One region of the Streptomyces sp. NPDC097640 genome, then DNA from elsewhere that is predicted to be linked to it. Evidence: riboswitches for the same ligand, from Rfam matches in the RefSeq annotation. Region 1 holds a riboswitch; each other region holds the start of a gene.
The links. A riboswitch is a leader RNA that binds a small molecule or an ion and turns the genes downstream of it on or off. The one in region 1 is predicted to bind cyclic di-AMP.
Positions count from the first base shown of each region.

Region 2: it holds a riboswitch for cyclic di-AMP, as region 1 does, so the genes downstream of both, ABTY62_RS20455 (transglycosylase family protein) here and ABTY62_RS27385 (M23 family metallopeptidase) in region 1, are expected to answer to the same signal.
Region 3: it holds a riboswitch for cyclic di-AMP, as region 1 does, so the genes downstream of both, ABTY62_RS46250 (M23 family metallopeptidase) here and ABTY62_RS27385 (M23 family metallopeptidase) in region 1, are expected to answer to the same signal.
Region 4: it holds a riboswitch for cyclic di-AMP, as region 1 does, so the genes downstream of both, ABTY62_RS45700 (transglycosylase family protein) here and ABTY62_RS27385 (M23 family metallopeptidase) in region 1, are expected to answer to the same signal.

Region 1 is NZ_JBEOSB010000018.1:130,093-134,052, forward strand. It holds gene ABTY62_RS27380 (GntR family transcriptional regulator) at 35-796, opposite strand; gene ABTY62_RS27385 (M23 family metallopeptidase) at 1,028-1,852, opposite strand; cyclic di-AMP (ydaO/yuaA leader) riboswitch at 1,866-2,064, opposite strand; gene ABTY62_RS27390 (M16 family metallopeptidase) at 2,362-3,744, opposite strand; gene ABTY62_RS27395 (M16 family metallopeptidase) at 3,765-3,960, opposite strand, start outside.
Region 2 is NZ_JBEOSB010000012.1:90,689-94,648, forward strand. It holds gene ABTY62_RS20435 (DUF72 domain-containing protein) at 1-345, opposite strand, end outside; gene ABTY62_RS20440 (hypothetical protein) at 342-581, opposite strand; partial or broken gene ABTY62_RS20445 (phosphoribosyltransferase) at 732-1,361, shown strand; gene ABTY62_RS20450 (dsRBD fold-containing protein) at 1,391-1,684, shown strand; gene ABTY62_RS20455 (transglycosylase family protein) at 1,751-3,070, opposite strand; cyclic di-AMP (ydaO/yuaA leader) riboswitch at 3,076-3,258, opposite strand; gene ABTY62_RS20460 (DUF4232 domain-containing protein) at 3,644-3,960, shown strand, end outside.
Region 3 is NZ_JBEOSB010000053.1:34,422-38,381, forward strand. It holds gene ABTY62_RS46250 (M23 family metallopeptidase) at 1-844, opposite strand, end outside; cyclic di-AMP (ydaO/yuaA leader) riboswitch at 856-982, opposite strand; gene ABTY62_RS46255 (PP2C family protein-serine/threonine phosphatase) at 1,269-2,516, opposite strand; gene ABTY62_RS46260 (DUF6227 family protein) at 2,741-3,520, opposite strand.
Region 4 is NZ_JBEOSB010000050.1:36,098-40,057, reverse strand. It holds gene ABTY62_RS45715 (DUF501 domain-containing protein) at 1-64, opposite strand, end outside; gene ABTY62_RS45710 (FtsB family cell division protein) at 125-637, opposite strand; gene eno (phosphopyruvate hydratase) at 729-2,024, opposite strand; gene ABTY62_RS45700 (transglycosylase family protein) at 2,206-2,916, opposite strand; cyclic di-AMP (ydaO/yuaA leader) riboswitch at 2,918-3,086, opposite strand; gene ABTY62_RS45695 (transglycosylase family protein) at 3,348-3,960, opposite strand, start outside.

The sequences.
Region 1 (3,960 bases):
CGATAATTCCAAGAAGTTGTATACGGGGCCGCTGTTAATTCCGGGCGCCCGCATTGTTTACGGAATGTTTCGAAGTTCTCACGCGGGAGGGGCGGCGCAGCCGGTATTCCGACATCGAGCGCTCGGCATGGGCCGCGGCGAGCGTCCGGGCGCGGTCGGCGTCGCCCCGCGCCACCGCGTCGACCAGCGCCCCGTGCTCGCTCCAGGACTCGACGGCCCTGAGCGAGAAGTCGGGGCGCCCGGGGGCGCCCGGGACGGGCGGCGCGGACCGGCGGGCCGGCTCCACCGCGTACACCCAGGCGATCTTGCGCCGCAGCTGCACCAGCAGCCCGGCCAGGCTCGGGCTGCCGGACGCCTGGGCCAGCGTCTCGTGGAACCAGTCGCTCAGCGCACGCAGTTCGCCCAGCTGACCGCGCTGGGCCCGCTCCTGGCCCAGCCGGACCAGGCCGCGCAACACCTTCAGATGCGCCTCGGTGCGGCGCTGGGCGGCCCGGGCGGCGCCCAGCGGCTCCAGCAGCGCGCGGATGTCCAGCAGGTCGGCGGCCTCCCGGTCGGACGGCTGAGCCACGCAGGCGCCCGCGTGCCGGCGGGTGGTCACGAAGCCCTCCGACTCCAGGGTGCGCAGGGCCTCGCGCACGGGCACGCGCGAGACGCCGTACCGCCGGGCGAGGACTTCCTCGGTCAGCCGGCTGCCCGGCGCGAAGGTGCCGGAGACGATGTCGTCGCGGATCGCCGTACACACCGCGTGCGCCGAAATCCGGCGGCTGCCGTGGACCGCGGTCGTATCGCCGTTCACTTACGGTCCCGCATTGTCGAACCTCCGCCTTAATCTCCGCGAAACGCAGCCGATTGACGCGTGTTCAGCGACTCTATTCTAAGCGGCTGGAATTTCCGATGGGCGGGGGGATTTCATGGATATTTTTTGGCCAGGACGAGCAGACGAGCGGACAGGCAGCGGGTGGAGGGACGGACAGACCGAAGGCCCCGGGTCCGTGGGACCGGGGGCCTTCGGGCGGCGTGCGGTTGATCAGATGTTGACGCCGTGCGAGCGCAGATAGGCGACGGGGTCGATGTCCGAGCCGTAGTCCGGGCTCGTGCGGGCCTCGAAGTGCAGATGCGGCCCGGTGACGTTGCCCGTGGCGCCGGACAGGCCGATCTGCTGGCCAGGGGTGACCGCCTGGCCGACGGAGACGCTGAGGGACGACAGATGCGCGTACTGGGTGTAGGTGCCGTCGTTCATCTTGATCACGATGTTGTTGCCGTAGGCGCCGCCCCAGCCGGCCTCGACGACGGTGCCGGAGCCCACGGAGTGCACCGAGGTCCCGGACGCGGCGTGGAAGTCCACCCCGGTGTGGCTGCCGGAGGACCACAGGCCGCTGGACGCCTGGTAGCTGGTGGAGAGGTACGAGCCGGAGACCGGCAGCACGAACATGTTCAGCCGCTTGCGCTCCGCCTCGCGCGCCGCGCGCTCCTTGGCCTCGCGCTCCTGCTTGGCCTTCTTCGCGGCCGCCTCGGCCTTGCGCTTCGCCTCCGCGGCCAGCCGCGCGGCCTCCTTGCGGGCGTCGGCCTCGGCCTGCGCCTTGGCGGCGGCCTCCGCGGCGAAGGACTGCTGGGTCTCCGCCTGGGCGGCGACCTGGTCGGCGAGCTCGTCGCCCATGGCGACCGCCTGGCGCAGCCCGGTGTCCTCGGCGCCGCGCCCGTCGTCCGAGGCCGCGAGCGCCGGGGCGGCGAAGCCGGCGACCACGCCGGAGGCGGCCAGCGTGGCTATGCCCGCCAGGTTGGCGCCGGAGCGGGCGGTACGGGGGGCGCGTCCGGGGCGGCGGTGCTTCCCGGTGGTACGGGTGATCGCCATGAAGCGGCGCACTCCTTTCCTTCCCTCTCGCCTACCGGGTTAGCTGACGGGTTCGGAGCAGGAAGGTCTCCTACGGGCCCCTCGCCCCTCGCGGGGAAGGCGTCCGATTCACCCCTGGGAATCGCCCCTCCGGCGCCGCGGGCGGCAACGGGTGAGGCTGGTTCCCCGGTTCCCCTGGCTCGCGCCGTACGGGGATTCGGCGATGGTTGTCCGTGCCGCGGGCGCGGCGTGTCTCGGGCGGGCAACCGGACTGACGCTAAGCGGGACCGCTTTCGATCACCAAACGGTTCCGCTCTTTTGTTGGTTTCCCCACAGACACGACCCCCCAGATGGGCAACCTCTGCTATAAAGCGGGCGAAACGACCGGCGAAACGGCAACAAAAGGAAACCCCGGCGCCTGAAACGGCGCCAGGGTCCTTGTCCCGGCGGCCCGTTCGCCCAGCTCGCGAGGGCGGCCGGGCGCGTCGGCCTCAAGTCAACCTGGGGTAAACCCCCGGGTCATCTCCAGGTCAGCCCTGGATGACGCTCACCTCGCCGATGCCGAGCTCCTTGACCGGCTCCTCGATCTTCGAGGCGTCGCCCACGAGCACCGTGACCAGCCGGTCGGGCGGGAAGGCGCTCACCACCGCGGCCGTCGCCTCCACCGTGCCGGTCTCCGCGAGGCGCGCGTACAGGTGCGCCTGGAAGTCGTCCGGCAGGTGCTGCTCGACCTGGTCGGCCAGCGTACCCGCGACCGCGGCCGCCGTCTCGTACTTCAGCGGGGCCACCCCGACGAGGTTCTGCACGGCGACATCGCGCTCGGCGTCCGTCAGACCCTCCTCCTTGAGCGTGCCCAGCACCTTCCACAGGTCCTCCAGGGCGGGACCGGTGACCTCGGTGGCCACCGAGCCGCTGATGGCCAGCATCGCGGCGCCCGTGCCCCCTCCGGAGGCGTCCGGGGCCGCCGAGCGGAGCACCTGGCCGAAGGCGCGCACGCCGTAGGTGTAGCCCTTCTCCTCGCGCAGCACCCGGTCCAGCCGCGAGGTGAGGGTGCCGCCCAGGCAGTAGGTGCCCAGCACCTGGGCGGGCCAGATGCGGTCGTGGCGGTCGGCGCCGATCCGCCCGATGAGCAGCTGGGTCTGCACCGCGCCCGGCCGGTCGACAATGATCACCCGGCCGGTGTCGTCGGCGGTGATCGGCGGCATGGAGCGGGGCTCGGCGGCGCCGCCCGTCCAGGCGCCGAGGGTGTCGGCCAGCGCCTTGTCGAGGTCGACGCCGGTCAGGTCGCCGACGACCACGGCGGTCGTGGTGGAGGGGCGGACATGCGCCTCGTAGAAGGCCCGCACGGCCGCGGCGTCGATGCCCTCGACGGTCTCCTGGGTGCCCTGGCGCGGGCGGGACATCCGGGACTCGGCCGGGAACAGCGTCTTGGACAGCGCCATCGAGGCGCGCCGGGCCGGATTGGCCAGCTCGTGCGGGATCTCGTCCAGGCGGTTGCGCACCAGCCGCTCGACCTCGCCCTCGGGGAAGGCGGGCGCGCGCAGCGCGTCGGCCAGCAGGCCGAGCGCCTTGGGCAGCCGGGAGACGGGGACCTCCAGGGACACGCGGAGGCCGGGGTGGTCGGCGTGTGCGTCCAGGGTGGCGCCGCAGCGCTCCAGCTCGGCGGCGAACTCCTCGGCGGTGTGCTTGTCGGTGCCCTCGGACAGCGCGCGGGCCATGATCGTGGCGATGCCGTCGAGCCCGGCCGGCTCGGCGTCCAGTGGGGCCGCGAGGTTGACCTCCACGGCCACGACCTGCTGGCCGGGGCGGTGGCAGCGCAGCACGGCCAGCCCGTTGGACAGCTCGGCGCGCTCGGGGGCCGGGAAGGCCCAGGGCTTGGCGGCGCCGCCCAGCGGCTGCGGGTGGAAGGTCATCGTGGTGGTGACGGCGTCGCTCACTGGGCCGACTCTCCTTCTGCGTCGTTGTCGTCGGCTGCCGCGTCGTCGTCCGTGGCGGCGTCGGCCTCGGCCTGCTCGGCGCCCTGGAGCGGTTCGTACACCAGCACCGCGCGGTTGTCGGGGCGCAGCCTGGCCTGGGCCACGGCCCGCACCTCCTCGGCCGTCACCTGGAGCACGCGCTCCACGGCGGTC
Region 2 (3,960 bases), on a different contig from region 1:
GCGCAGGGTGGGCGGCAGCTGGAGCAGGACGGGGCCCAGCCGGTCCCCGAGGCCCTCGGCATGCGCCATCAGCCGGGCGACCGGCTCCTCGGGGTCCCGGAGCCGCTTGATGTGGGTCAGATAGCGGCTGGCCTTCAGAGCCATCACAAACCCGTCGGGGGTACGGTCCCGCCAGGCGGCGAACTGCTCGCGGGTGGGCAGCCGGTAGAAGGCGTTGTTGGACTCGACGGTGGCGAAGCCCCGCGCGTACTCCTCCAGCCACAGCCGCTGAGGGCAGCCGGACGGATACAGCACGTCGCGCCAGTCCTTGTACTGCCACCCCGAGGTGCCGACGAGGACGGTCATGCTTCGCCCGGGTGCCACGGTGGCCACTGGCCCGGCCGGTCGACCCAGTGGACCTGCCGCGGGTCGTCCAGGTCGATGTCCGGGAACAGCCGCCGCACCCGCGGCTCGAACTCCTCCCGCTCCAGCGGCTCCCAGCCCGGGCCGCGCAGCCACACCCGCCGGTATCTGGTGTCCGCGTCGTACGCGTCCACGAAGACGAGATGGCCGGACTCGCTCGGATCCGTGGCGTTCTCCATGGATCCAGGGTGGGCCGCCCCGGCCCGCTTCCGCGCGTCGGCGCGGCCGACCGGGTCCCCGCCGGTTTGCGGACGGGGGAATCTTCGGATGGAGTCGTAAGGACGGGGCGGGTTTCCCGGCCCCGGGTCTCCCTGCGCTGGGGGTGAGTCATGATCTTCGTCGACCGCGCGGACGCCGGGCGGCGCCTGGCCGCCAGGCTGCGCCCGCTGAGCGCCGAGGACCCCGTGGTGCTCGGCCTGCCGCGCGGCGGGGTGCCGGTGGCCTTCGAGGTCGCGCGGGAGCTGAAGGCGCCCCTGGACGTGATCATCGTCCGCAAGCTCGGCGTCCCCTTCCACCGCGAGCTGGGCTTCGGCGCCATCGGCGAGGGCGGAGTGCGCGTGGTGCACGACGCGATCGTGCGGATGAGCCGGGCGGGCAAGGAGGAGCTCGCGGAGGTGGAGCGGGACGAGGAGGAGGAGCTGGCGCGCCAGGCGCGGCGGTTCCGGCGCGACCGGGCGCGGGTCGCGGTCGGCGGCCGGACGGTGATCGTCGTGGACGACGGGATCGCCACCGGCGCCACCGCCCGGGCCGCCTGCCGGGTCGCCCGCGCGCAGGGCGCGGCCCGGGTGGTGCTGGCCGTCCCGGTCGCGCCGCCCGACGCGGCCGAGGCGCTGCGTCAGGACGCGGATGACGTGATGTGTCTGTCGACCCCACCGGAGTTCTCGGCGGTCGGCGAGTGGTACCAGGACTTCTCGCAGACCAGTGACGCCGAGGTCGTCGACCTGCTCTCCCGGTCGACCGACCTGCCGGGTGGGGCGCATCCTGGTAAATGAAGCAGGAGGTGATGACCGCGATGGAGACGATCGTGGGATGCGACATCGAAATGGAGTTCCGTGAGCTCGGACCTCTCACCGAGGCGGTCGTCCGGCTGAGGATGCACGACGGGACCGAGATCCTGGCTCAGGGCCGCGCGAACCGGAATCCCGACGACCCGGCACAGCCGCGGGTCGGCGAGGAGATCGCGGCGGCGCGGGCGCTGAACAACCTCGCTCACCGGCTGATCTCGAAGGCGGGCGGTGACATCGAGGAGGTCACGCACGCGAAGGCACATCTGGTGATGTAGGGCGGGTCTGCCGCGGCGCCGGGCCGCGGCAGAGCACCCTTCACGACACCTTTCAGAACAGATTTCTCAGATCTGGACGCCCTTGGAGCGGAGGTAGGCGAGCGGGTTGACGTCGGAGCCGTAGTCGGGCCCGGTACGGATCTCGAAGTGCACATGCGGCCCGGTCACGTTGCCGGTCGCCCCGGAACGGCCGAGCTGCTGGCCACCGGACACGGACTGGCCGACGTGGACGGACAGCGCCGACATGTGCGCGTACTGGCTGTACATGCCGTCGGGGTGGCGGAGCACCACCTGGTAGCCGTACGCCCCGCCCCAGCCCGCGGCGACCACCTCGGCCGAGCCCACGGCCCGCACCTGGGTGCCGGTGGCGACGGGGAAGTCGACCCCGGTGTGGTGGCCGCTGGACCAGTTGCTGCCGGAGACGCCGTAGGCGGTGCCGATGCCGTGGCTGGCGACCGGGGTGGTGAAGGACGAGGAGGAGCGCGCCGACGAGCCGGACTTCGCGGCGCGCTCGCGCGCCTTCTGCGCCTGCTCGATCCGCTGCTTGGCCGCCTGCTCGGCCCGCTGCTGCTTGGCCCGGTCCGCCTGCTCGGCGCGCTGCTTGGCTTGATTTGGCTGTTCGGCCCGGGGCCGGCTCTCGGGCGTCTTCGCGGCCGGGGACGCGCTGCCGTCGAGGGTGAGCTTCTGGCCGGGGTAGATCAGGTCGGGGTCGCCGCCGATGACGCGGCGGTTGGCCTCGTAGAGCCGCTGCCAGCCGCCGTCCACGTCCCGGGCATCGGCTATCCGGGACAGCGTGTCGCCGCCGACCACGGTGTACGAGGCGGCGGAGCGCCCGGTGGCGGCCGCGCTCTGGTCGACGGCCGTGGTGGTGGCCTTCGGAGCGGCCTGTGGGGCGTCCTTCGGCGTGACCTTCGGTGTGGCCTTGGGGGCCGTCCTGGGAGCGGCCTGGGAGGAGCCGGAGGAGCCCGAGGTGCCTGAGGTTCCGGGAGAGACGTCAGCGGGCTGGCCGCCGCGGGTCAGGCCCGCCTTGACCGAGCAGACCGGCCAGGCGCCGGGCCCCTGGGCGTCGAGCACCTTCTCGGCGACGGCTATCTGCTGGTCCTTGGAGGCCAGGTCGGCCCGGGACGCGTAGGCCGTCCCGCCGAACGCCTCCCAGGTGGACTGGGAGAACTGGAGGCCGCCGTAGTAGCCGTTCCCGGTGTTGATGCTCCAGTTGTCGGTGGACTCGCACTCCGCCACCTTGTCCCAGGTGTCGACGGAGGCGGCGTTCGCCTGGCCGACGCCTATGAGGGGCAGCGCCACCCCGGCGCCGCCCGCGGTGAACGCGAGCGAGGCGCGGGAGACGCGTCGGGGCCGGGGCCGTCGGTGACGTCCGCGTGCAGCCATTGAGCTCATCCTCTCCTGACGCCTGCGAGGTGAGCTGTCGGGTTCGGGCGGGAGCTGCCCGGCCGCGCCGTCCCCGGTGCCCCCCGGCACCGCGGCGCGACTTCACCCCTAGCCGTACCGCCCGATGTCGTGCGGCACGGCGCCTACCTGGTTCCCCCGCTCCTGCCGTGACAGGTCGTCGTGTCACCCCTCCGCCACGGCAGGACTCGGCGCTCCGGCGGAGGAGGACCCGCCGCAACGAATGCGCCGGGTGCGGCACAGTAAACACACCGTTTTGGTCACGACAAGGTCTCGGCGGACCTGTGTCCTGAAATCGATCACGCCGCTGATGAAATGTGATCCGGGTCACGGCTTTCCGGGTGGGGTGATTGTGGCTCGGAATCCGTAATGCCGAATTGCCGTAATTATGTGATTAATGCTGGGGCCGCGCGGCGGAGTCGCATATCGACCGGAATAAGGGCGCCCATCGGGGGAAGGGGAGTGGGAAGGGGAACGGGAACGGACGGGGGCTGTCGGGGCACTCGGTGCGGCGGCCGACGAGCCGCCGGAGGCCCGACCCACAGGAGGTTGGCCATGACACAGCCACACGGCGGGGCGCCCGCGAGGCGTCGGCCGCCGGTCTTATCCATATCCGCGCTGGTCGTCGGCGCCCTGGCCGCGGTCACGGCCTGCGGCTCCGATGCGACGTCGGGGGCGCCCGCGCCGCCCGGCTCGGCCGGTAAGTCCCACTCGGCCACGGGCACGGCCCGGCCCGGCACCGCCGCGCCCAGCACGGCCCCGCCCGAGGCCGATCCGGCCTCGAAGGCGCCGAGCGCCGCCGAGCCGTCCGTCACCACCGAGGCCGGCTCCGCCGCCCCGCCCGCCGTCCGCCGCATCTGCTCCAAGGATCA
Region 3 (3,960 bases), on a different contig from region 1:
CGGCCGACCACATGTCGCCGGCCTGGCCGAACGACGCGGTCAGGGTGTACGAGGCGACGGGGAGGGTGTACTGGGCGGCGAGCTTCGCCAGGCGCTCGGCCTCGGCCTTCTTCTTGGCCGCCTCCTCCGCCTTCCGCTTGGCCTCGGCCTCGGCGGCCTTCTTCTTGGCCTCGGCCTCGGCCTTCCGCTTCGCCTCCGCGTCGGAGGCCTTCTTGGCAGCGGCGGCGGCCTTCTCGGCGGCCTGCTTGGCGGCGGCGTCGGCCGCGGCGTCGCGCTGCGACTCGTCGGCGGCGTTCTGCTGGTTCTCGGCCTGCTGGAGGATGCGGGCGCGCAGCGCCTCGCCGGCGTCGGTCGCGCCGTTCTGCTCGTCCTCGGAGGTCAGGCCGGCCGTGGAGAGGGGGGTGGCGGTGGTGGAGCCGTCGGAGTCGGAACCGGAGTCGGAGAACAGCGCGCCGATGCCGGGCAGGTCCTTGGCGTCGGGGAGGGCGTCCTGCACCTGGCCGGCGACGTGCGCCAGGTCCGGCATGGATATGGGGGCCTTGGGGCGGTCCTTGGCGGTCGCCATCCCGCCGGCGCCGACCGCCGCGATCACGCCGACGCCGAGGACGGCGCCGCTGCGGGCCATGGTGCCGCCGCGCTGCTTGGGGACGCGGTGCTTGCCGCGTACGGGGGCTATGGACTCCTCGGTGGGATTCCACTCCTCCCAGGTCTCGGTGTCCTGGTCGGCCCCCGCCTTGGCGGCCGGTTCGAACCAGGAGCCGTAGCGGACCGCGGTCCCGGTTCCGGTGTCGACACCGGACGGGCGGGTCGGAGCTTCTTCAAGGGCAGACCTGTTGGACGCCACGCGGGCGCACTCCTTTCCTTCCCTCTCGCCTACCGGGTTAGCTGACGGGTTCGGAGCAGGAAGGTCTCCTACGGGTCAGGTTCGACCCGATTCACCCCAAGGTTGGTGGTTCCCCGGTTCCCTTGGTGTTGCTGTTGTCGCTCTGCTGCTGGGTGCTGCCGTGCGTGCGGGATTCGGCGACGGCGCGCGGTGCCGCCTCTTGCGGCGGTTGTGACGACCGCGCTGCGTTATCGAACGTTAATAGAAGGCGTGACCTGATTCCAAGCCGTTCCCGGGAATCAGAGGAACCTTTGAGGTGAACTTAACGCCGAACATAGGACAGATGGGGGCGAGTCGGCGGCCGCCCGAGCACACCCGGAAACGCCCTCGCGCTGATCGTGCGTCAATCGTTATCCGTAATGATCATGGTCCGCTACGGAGCGTGTTAAAGCGCGGTGCCGGGTGTCACCGGGGAGCGGCGCAGCGCCAGCAGCGCCATGTCGTCCGTGGTCCCGCCGCCCGTGTGCCGCTCCACGTCCGCGACCAGCGCGTCGAGCAGCTCCACCGGTCCGGCGAAGCCGAGGCCGCGCAGCCGGACCGCCGGGTCGTAGAACACGCCCCGCGCGTCGCGCGCCTCGCTCACGCCGTCGGTGAACAGCAGCAGGGTCACCCCTTCCGCGAACGGCAGCTCCTCCACCCGGTCCGGCCACGCCCCCAGGTCGCCCATGCCCAGCGGCAGCGCCGGTACTTCGGGCTCGGGGCTGCACACCGAGCCGTCGGCGCGCAGCAGGAGAGGCGCCGGGTGGCCGCGGTTGATGAGGCGGAGGAGGGAGTCGCCGCGGGGGATCTCGGCGAGCACCGCCGTGATGAACCCCTCGGACTGCTCGATGTCGCCCCGCCGGGCCCGCTCCCGCTGCAACGCCCGCTCCAGGCGCAGCGCGAGCCCCTCCAGGGTCGCCTCCTGCTCGGCGGCCTCCCGGAAGGCGCCGATGGTGATCGCGACCACCTCGACCGCCCCCAGCCCCTTGCCCCGTACGTCGCCGATGAGCATCCGTACGCCGTGCGGGGTGTCCTGCACCGCGTAGAGGTCGCCGCCGATCGCGGCGTCGCGCTCCGCGGCCACATAGCGGGCCGCGACGTCCAGGCTGGCGAGGCGGGCGGGCGGTGCGGGCAGGACGGCGCGCTGGGCCGCCTCCGCGATGCCGCGCGCCGAGGCCAGCCGCCGGCCGCCGCGGCTGATGACGTGGTTGGTGAGGAGGGCCAGCAGGGCGACCGTCACGACGGTGGCGATCTCGGTGGCCGCCTGGGCCCAGTCCCGGACGCCGTGGAACTCGGCCAGCAGGCAGGCGGCGGTGACCGCGACCGCCGCGGTGACGGCCGTCAGCCGCGGCGAGTAGAACGGAGCGGCCACGAGCGGGGCGGCGGCGAGGAAGGGGGCGGCGCTGTACTGGGGCGGGGTGCCGAGGTCGAAGACGATCCCGCCCGCGATGAGGATGCCGGGGAGCCAGGGCGCGAAGCGGCGGCCTGAGGCGCCCCCGGGCGCCTCGTCGCCCGCGCGGGGCCCGTCCGCGCGTGGTTCCCCGCGCCGGGGTGCGCGCGGGCCTGTACGCGGTCTCGTACGCCGCCTTGTACGCCGTCCCTTGAGCGGGCTCGTACGGGCGCCCGTACGAGCCCTGCTCCCTCGCACCCGCACCGGTCGCTCTCGCTTTCCCCTGGGCTTCCCTTGGCTTCCTCTGGTCCTCTTATGCCGTCCCACCAGGCTCCCGGTCGGCGGGGCGGCGGGCGAGTCGGTGTCGGCCAGGTGGGTGCGCGGGAGAAGGCCGGGGAGGCCAGGGGAGGCTCAGGAGGGCCCCGGAGAGTTCCGGGGCCCCCGAGCCGGAAGGCGTGGGAAGCGACGCGCCGGTAGGGGACGGTGTGTCAGAGATCGACGCCGAGCGCCCGGGCATGGCGGTCCGCCGCCAGCTCGGCGGAGACCTCGTCGAGATACACCTCGCACACCAGCCGCCCGTCGGCGGTCAGGTTGTGCTCCAGCTCCCACAGCACGATCTCGTCCCCGCCGGCCAGGAGGAACGCGTGCTCGTAGAAGCGGCACCAGGTGGCGTCGGGGCCGCCGGAGCGGCGGCGCGGCTTCGGGGCCAGCGCGATGTCATGGGCGAACGCCGTGGAGAGCAGCTGCTCGGTGGCCGCTCCGGGGCGGTCGGGGTTCTCCGCGCGGCGCAGGACGCGGCGGGCGTGGTCGGCCGAGTTGTCGGCCACGTACGCGCGCGGGGTCTCCACCGGCGCGACGGCGTGCAGCAGTTGCTCGGGCATCCACAGCGGTAACCCCTCCAGCTCGTCCCAGCGGGCGCCGCCGATGCGCTCGTGCACCCGGCGCTCGGCCAGGGCCAGGGCGTCCTCGTCGGCGTAGAGCTCGAAGAGGGGACGGTGGTCCTGGCCGGTGTTGTGCTCTAGCTCCCACAGCAGCAGGCTGCTGCCGTCGGGGAGCAGGAAGATATGGCGGTAGGTGCTGTAGCCGAGCGGGCCGGAGGGCTCGTTGCACTGCCGGCAGGAACGCAGCTCGGACTGGTGCATCAGGGCGTCGCGGGCCCGGCCCAGCACCGCCTCGTCGATCTCGAAGCCGTTCTGCGCGCGGGCGAGAAGCCCTTCCAGATGCTCGGCAGGCCCGCCGCCACCCGCGCCCGCTCGTGAGTGCCCCATGTCTGTCTCCTCCCGCCTCCCGGCCGTCCGCTCGCCGTCCCCCCGGCGACTTCCTCGCGCACTTACCGTAGCGGCGCGAACACAGGACGCGCGTGCGGTTCGGGCGAAGCCGCCTGTGGGCCGTACCTCACTCAGTCCTGCGTCGGGATGCTCGGATATATCACTCGTTCGGCCCGTCGAACAACCCGGACGGGGGGATTCCGCTACCGGACGGGGTTGACGAGATCTCTTTCGCATTTCGCATAAAGGACTCCGCCCCCACCTCTCACCTGTGCTCCGACCGGCCCATTTCTTTTACTGAAGCCGCAAGGCGGGCGAGGCAAAGGAGGGACTAATTATGCCGGACGAGTGAAGGTGAAAGCCAGCCCGAAGCTTTTACAGATTCACTTCGTTGACGTGGATGTCCGCGATTCCGCGGCAGACACCCACCGGGAGGAATT
Region 4 (3,960 bases), on a different contig from region 1:
TGACGGCGGCGATGTCCGCGTCGGTGGGCGCGGTGGGCTCCGTCTGCGGAGGAGGCGTGTCCATGGGTCGGAAGTTCTCTTCGATCGGTTCGGACCGGCCACCCGGGGCGGCCGGTTTCTTCGGTCAGCGCCCGGCGCGGCCCGCGTGGTCCGTCGCGTCCGCCTGGTCGGCTTTATCTGCCTTGTCGGCTTTGTCGACGCTGTCCCACATGTTGCTGTACCAGGGGCGGTCGGCCGCGCCCTGGTCGGACGAGCGCTCGGTCTCGCCGCCGCCGTCGACCACGCTGTAGCCGGTCTCCCCCGGCCGCGTGAAGTGCAGCCGCTCGCGGGCCTGCTGCTCGATGTACGCCGGGTCCTGGAGCCTGGCCTTCTGCTCCAGCAGCTTCTTGACGTCCGCGCGCTCCTTGTCGGCCTGGCGCTGCTGTTCGGAGATGTCCGAGCGCTGCGAGATGTACTGCCGCATCGGATAGGCGAGGGCCACCACGAGCGAGCAGACGACCAGCGCGAGGAGCGCGGCCCGGCCGGTGAGTCGGCTGCGGCGGCGCCGGATGCGGGCGCGGTAGACGCGGGCGGCGGCGTGCTCGCCGAACGCCCTCAGCCTGGTCGCGGTGGAGAACCGATCCCGATCCGCCGGCACGTCGCCTCCCCGGTCATGACTTCGCTGTGTACGCCGTCCCCGGCCACGGTACGGGACCGGGGCCGGGGACGGCGGTCAGACTCGGCGGGGCTCAGCCCTTGACGACCGCGCCCTTGAACCGCGGGAAGGCGGAGCGGCCCGCGTACACCGCCGCGTCGTCGAGGATCTCCTCGATGCGCAGCAGCTGGTTGTACTTGGCCACGCGCTCGGAGCGGGCGGGGGCACCGGTCTTGATCTGGCCGCAGTTGGTGGCGACGGCCAGGTCGGCGATGGTGACGTCCTCGGTCTCGCCGGAGCGGTGCGACATCATGCACTTGAAGCCGTTGCGCTGGGCCAGCTCGACCGCGTCCAGGGTCTCGGTCAGCGAGCCGATCTGGTTGACCTTGACCAGCAGCGCGTTCGCGGTGCCGCTCTCGATACCGCGGGCCAGCCGCTCCGGGTTGGTGACGAACAGGTCGTCGCCGACCAGCTGGACCTTGTCACCGAGCTGGTCGGTGATCGTCTTCCAGCCGTCCCAGTCCTCCTCGTTCAGCGGGTCCTCGATGGAGACCAGCGGGTACGCGTCGACCAGCTCGGCGTAGTACGCGGTCATCTCGGCGGCGCTGCGCGCCTTGCCCTCGAACGTGTAGGTGCCGTCCTTGTAGAACTCGGAGGCGGCCACGTCGAGCGCCAGCGCGATGTCCTGGCCCGGCTGGTAGCCGGCCTTCTTGATCGCCTCGACGATCAGGTCGAGGGCGTCGCGGTTGGAGCTCAGGTTCGGGGCGAAGCCGCCCTCGTCGCCGAGGCCGGTGGACAGGCCCCGCTCCTTCAGCACGGACTTCAGGGTGTGGTAGACCTCGGTGCCCCAGCGCAGCGCCTCGGAGAAGGACTCCGCGCCGATCGGCGCGATCATGAACTCCTGGATGTCCACGTTGGAGTCGGCGTGCGAGCCGCCGTTGAGGATGTTCATCATCGGGACCGGCAGGAGGTGGGCGTTCGGCCCGCCGAGGTACCGGAAGAGCGGGAGGTCGGAGGCCTCGGACGCGGCGTGCGCCACGGCGAGCGAGACGCCGAGGATGGCGTTGGCGCCGAGCGAGGACTTGTCCGGGGTGGCGTCCAGGTCGAACATCGCCTGGTCGATCAGGCGCTGCTCGGTGGCGTCGTAGCCGACGAGCTCCGGACCGATCTGCTCGATGACGGCGAGGACGGCCTTCTCGACACCCTTGCCGCCGTAACGGTTCTTGTCGCCGTCGCGGAGTTCGAGTGCCTCGAAGGCACCGGTGGAAGCACCGGAGGGCACGGCGGCACGGCCGGTGCTGCCGTCGTCGAGGCCGACCTCGACCTCGACCGTGGGGTTGCCTCGCGAGTCGAGGATCTCGCGAGCTACGACGACGTCGATGGACGGCACGAGGTTCTCCTTCGTATGGGTCTGTCGTTCTCCGGCATGAGCCTAACGGGCCCGGGGGCCGGGCCCGACGAAGCCCCGGCGGGGCGCGCCTCAGGTGGGGGGCGGCGCGCCCGGCCGGGGCGGTCCTCGGGGATGTCGAGGTCGCGGTCGCCGGGCTGGGGGGAACGGTCCCGGCGGGGGGTCAGCCGAGGTGGAGCTGCTGGCCCGGGTAGATGAGGTTGGCGTCCTCGACGATGTCCTTGTTCAGCTCGAAGAGCTTCTTCCAGCCGCCCTTGACGTGGTGCGCCTCGGCGATCTTGGAGAGGGTGTCGCCGGACTTGACCTTGTACTCGCCGTCGCCCTTCTTGAACGTGTGGCGGGCCTCACCGCGCGCGGCGTGCTGACCCTCGCCGCGGGGCTGCGCCTTCGGCTGGGCGGGCTTCGCGGGCTGGGCCGGCTTCGCGGGCTGGGCCGGCTTCGCGGGCTGAGCCGGCTGGGCCGGCTTCGAGGACTGCGTGGTGGAGCTGGAGGGGGTCGGGGTGCCGCTGGTGGTCAGCCCCGTGCCGCAGACCGGCCAGGCGCCCTTGCCCTGTCCGGCCAGGACCTTCTCGGCTATCTGGATCTGCTGGTCCTTGGTGGCCAGGTCGGCGCGGGAGGCGAAGGACGTACCGCCGAACGCGGCCCAGGTGGAGTTGGTGAACTGGAGGCCGCCGTAGAAGCCGTTGCCCGTGTTGATCGACCAGTTGCCGCCGGACTCGCACTGCGCGACCTTGTCCCACTGGGCGGTGGTCGCGGCCGAGGCGGAGGTGGCCCCCAGGATGGGTGCGGCGATGGCCGCACCGGCGACGCCGGCGAGCGCGGCGATGCGGGTGACCTTCGAGGGACGGCGGTGCTTACCCTTGTCGTTACGCATGTTCGTTCCTCACCGACGCCTACGAGGTGAGCTGTCGGGTTCGGACGTGAGTTGCCCGGCCGGACGCGGCTGACCGCGTCCGTCTTCACCCCTAGCCGACCGAGCCCGTCTCCGGGCCGCCGCGGCACCTACCTTGGGTCCCCCGCTCCTGCCTTCGGCGCTGACGCGTCTGGTTCCCCCCGACCGCCGGCAGGACTCGGCGTGACGATCGACGGTGCCCGCGGTAGCGAGCGGGAAGACGTTAAACACACCTTCCGATGAGGTTCAAACCCCCATATCCCAGCGAAGGCGGCCCGATCCGCACCCAGCCGTCCCGCATCTACGCAGGTGGGGCCGGGTGCGGAAAGATCGGACAGGTGGCGCAGGCCGGGCGATGTGACGAGATGTATGTCTCACTGCCGCCAGATCGGGCATTTCACCCCGAACTGCCGCTACTTCGCGCTGAGATCGAGACGCTGACCAGGGTGGATGAGGTCGGGATTGCCCCCGATGAGGGATTTGTCGCTCTGGTACAGCCGGGCCCAGTCCCCGGTGACCCCCTGCCCGTCCGCGGTGTCTGACGAGGCGTCATCGGTGCGCACGCTGGAGTCCTCGCGACCCAGGGGCGGAAGCGTGATCTCGGCGCGGCCCTCGCCGCCGCGCGAGGCATGCCGCCCGGAGGGCCGCGCCTCGTCGCCGGCGTCCCCGGACTCGCCCCCCTGGGCGTCGGGCGCGCCGCGGTGGCGGCCGGTGGGGGCGGAGGAGTCCTCGTCGGCCTTGTCGCCCTTGGCGCCCTTGTCGGCGCCGGAGGGCGTGCCGCCCTCCTCGCGGGACGTCTCGTCGGTGGCGCGGCCGGAGTCGCCGGACTTGCCGCCGCCCTTCCCGCCGGAAGCGCCGTCGTCCGCGCCGTCGCCGGTCGCGGAGGGATCCGGCGTCCCGGCCTTGTCGGACTTATCAGACTCCTCCGAGTTATCGGATTCATGGGAGTTATCGGACTGACCGGAATTACCGGATGATTCCCCCGTCTTGGAGTCGTCGATCCCCGTGGGCTCCTTCGACTCCTTC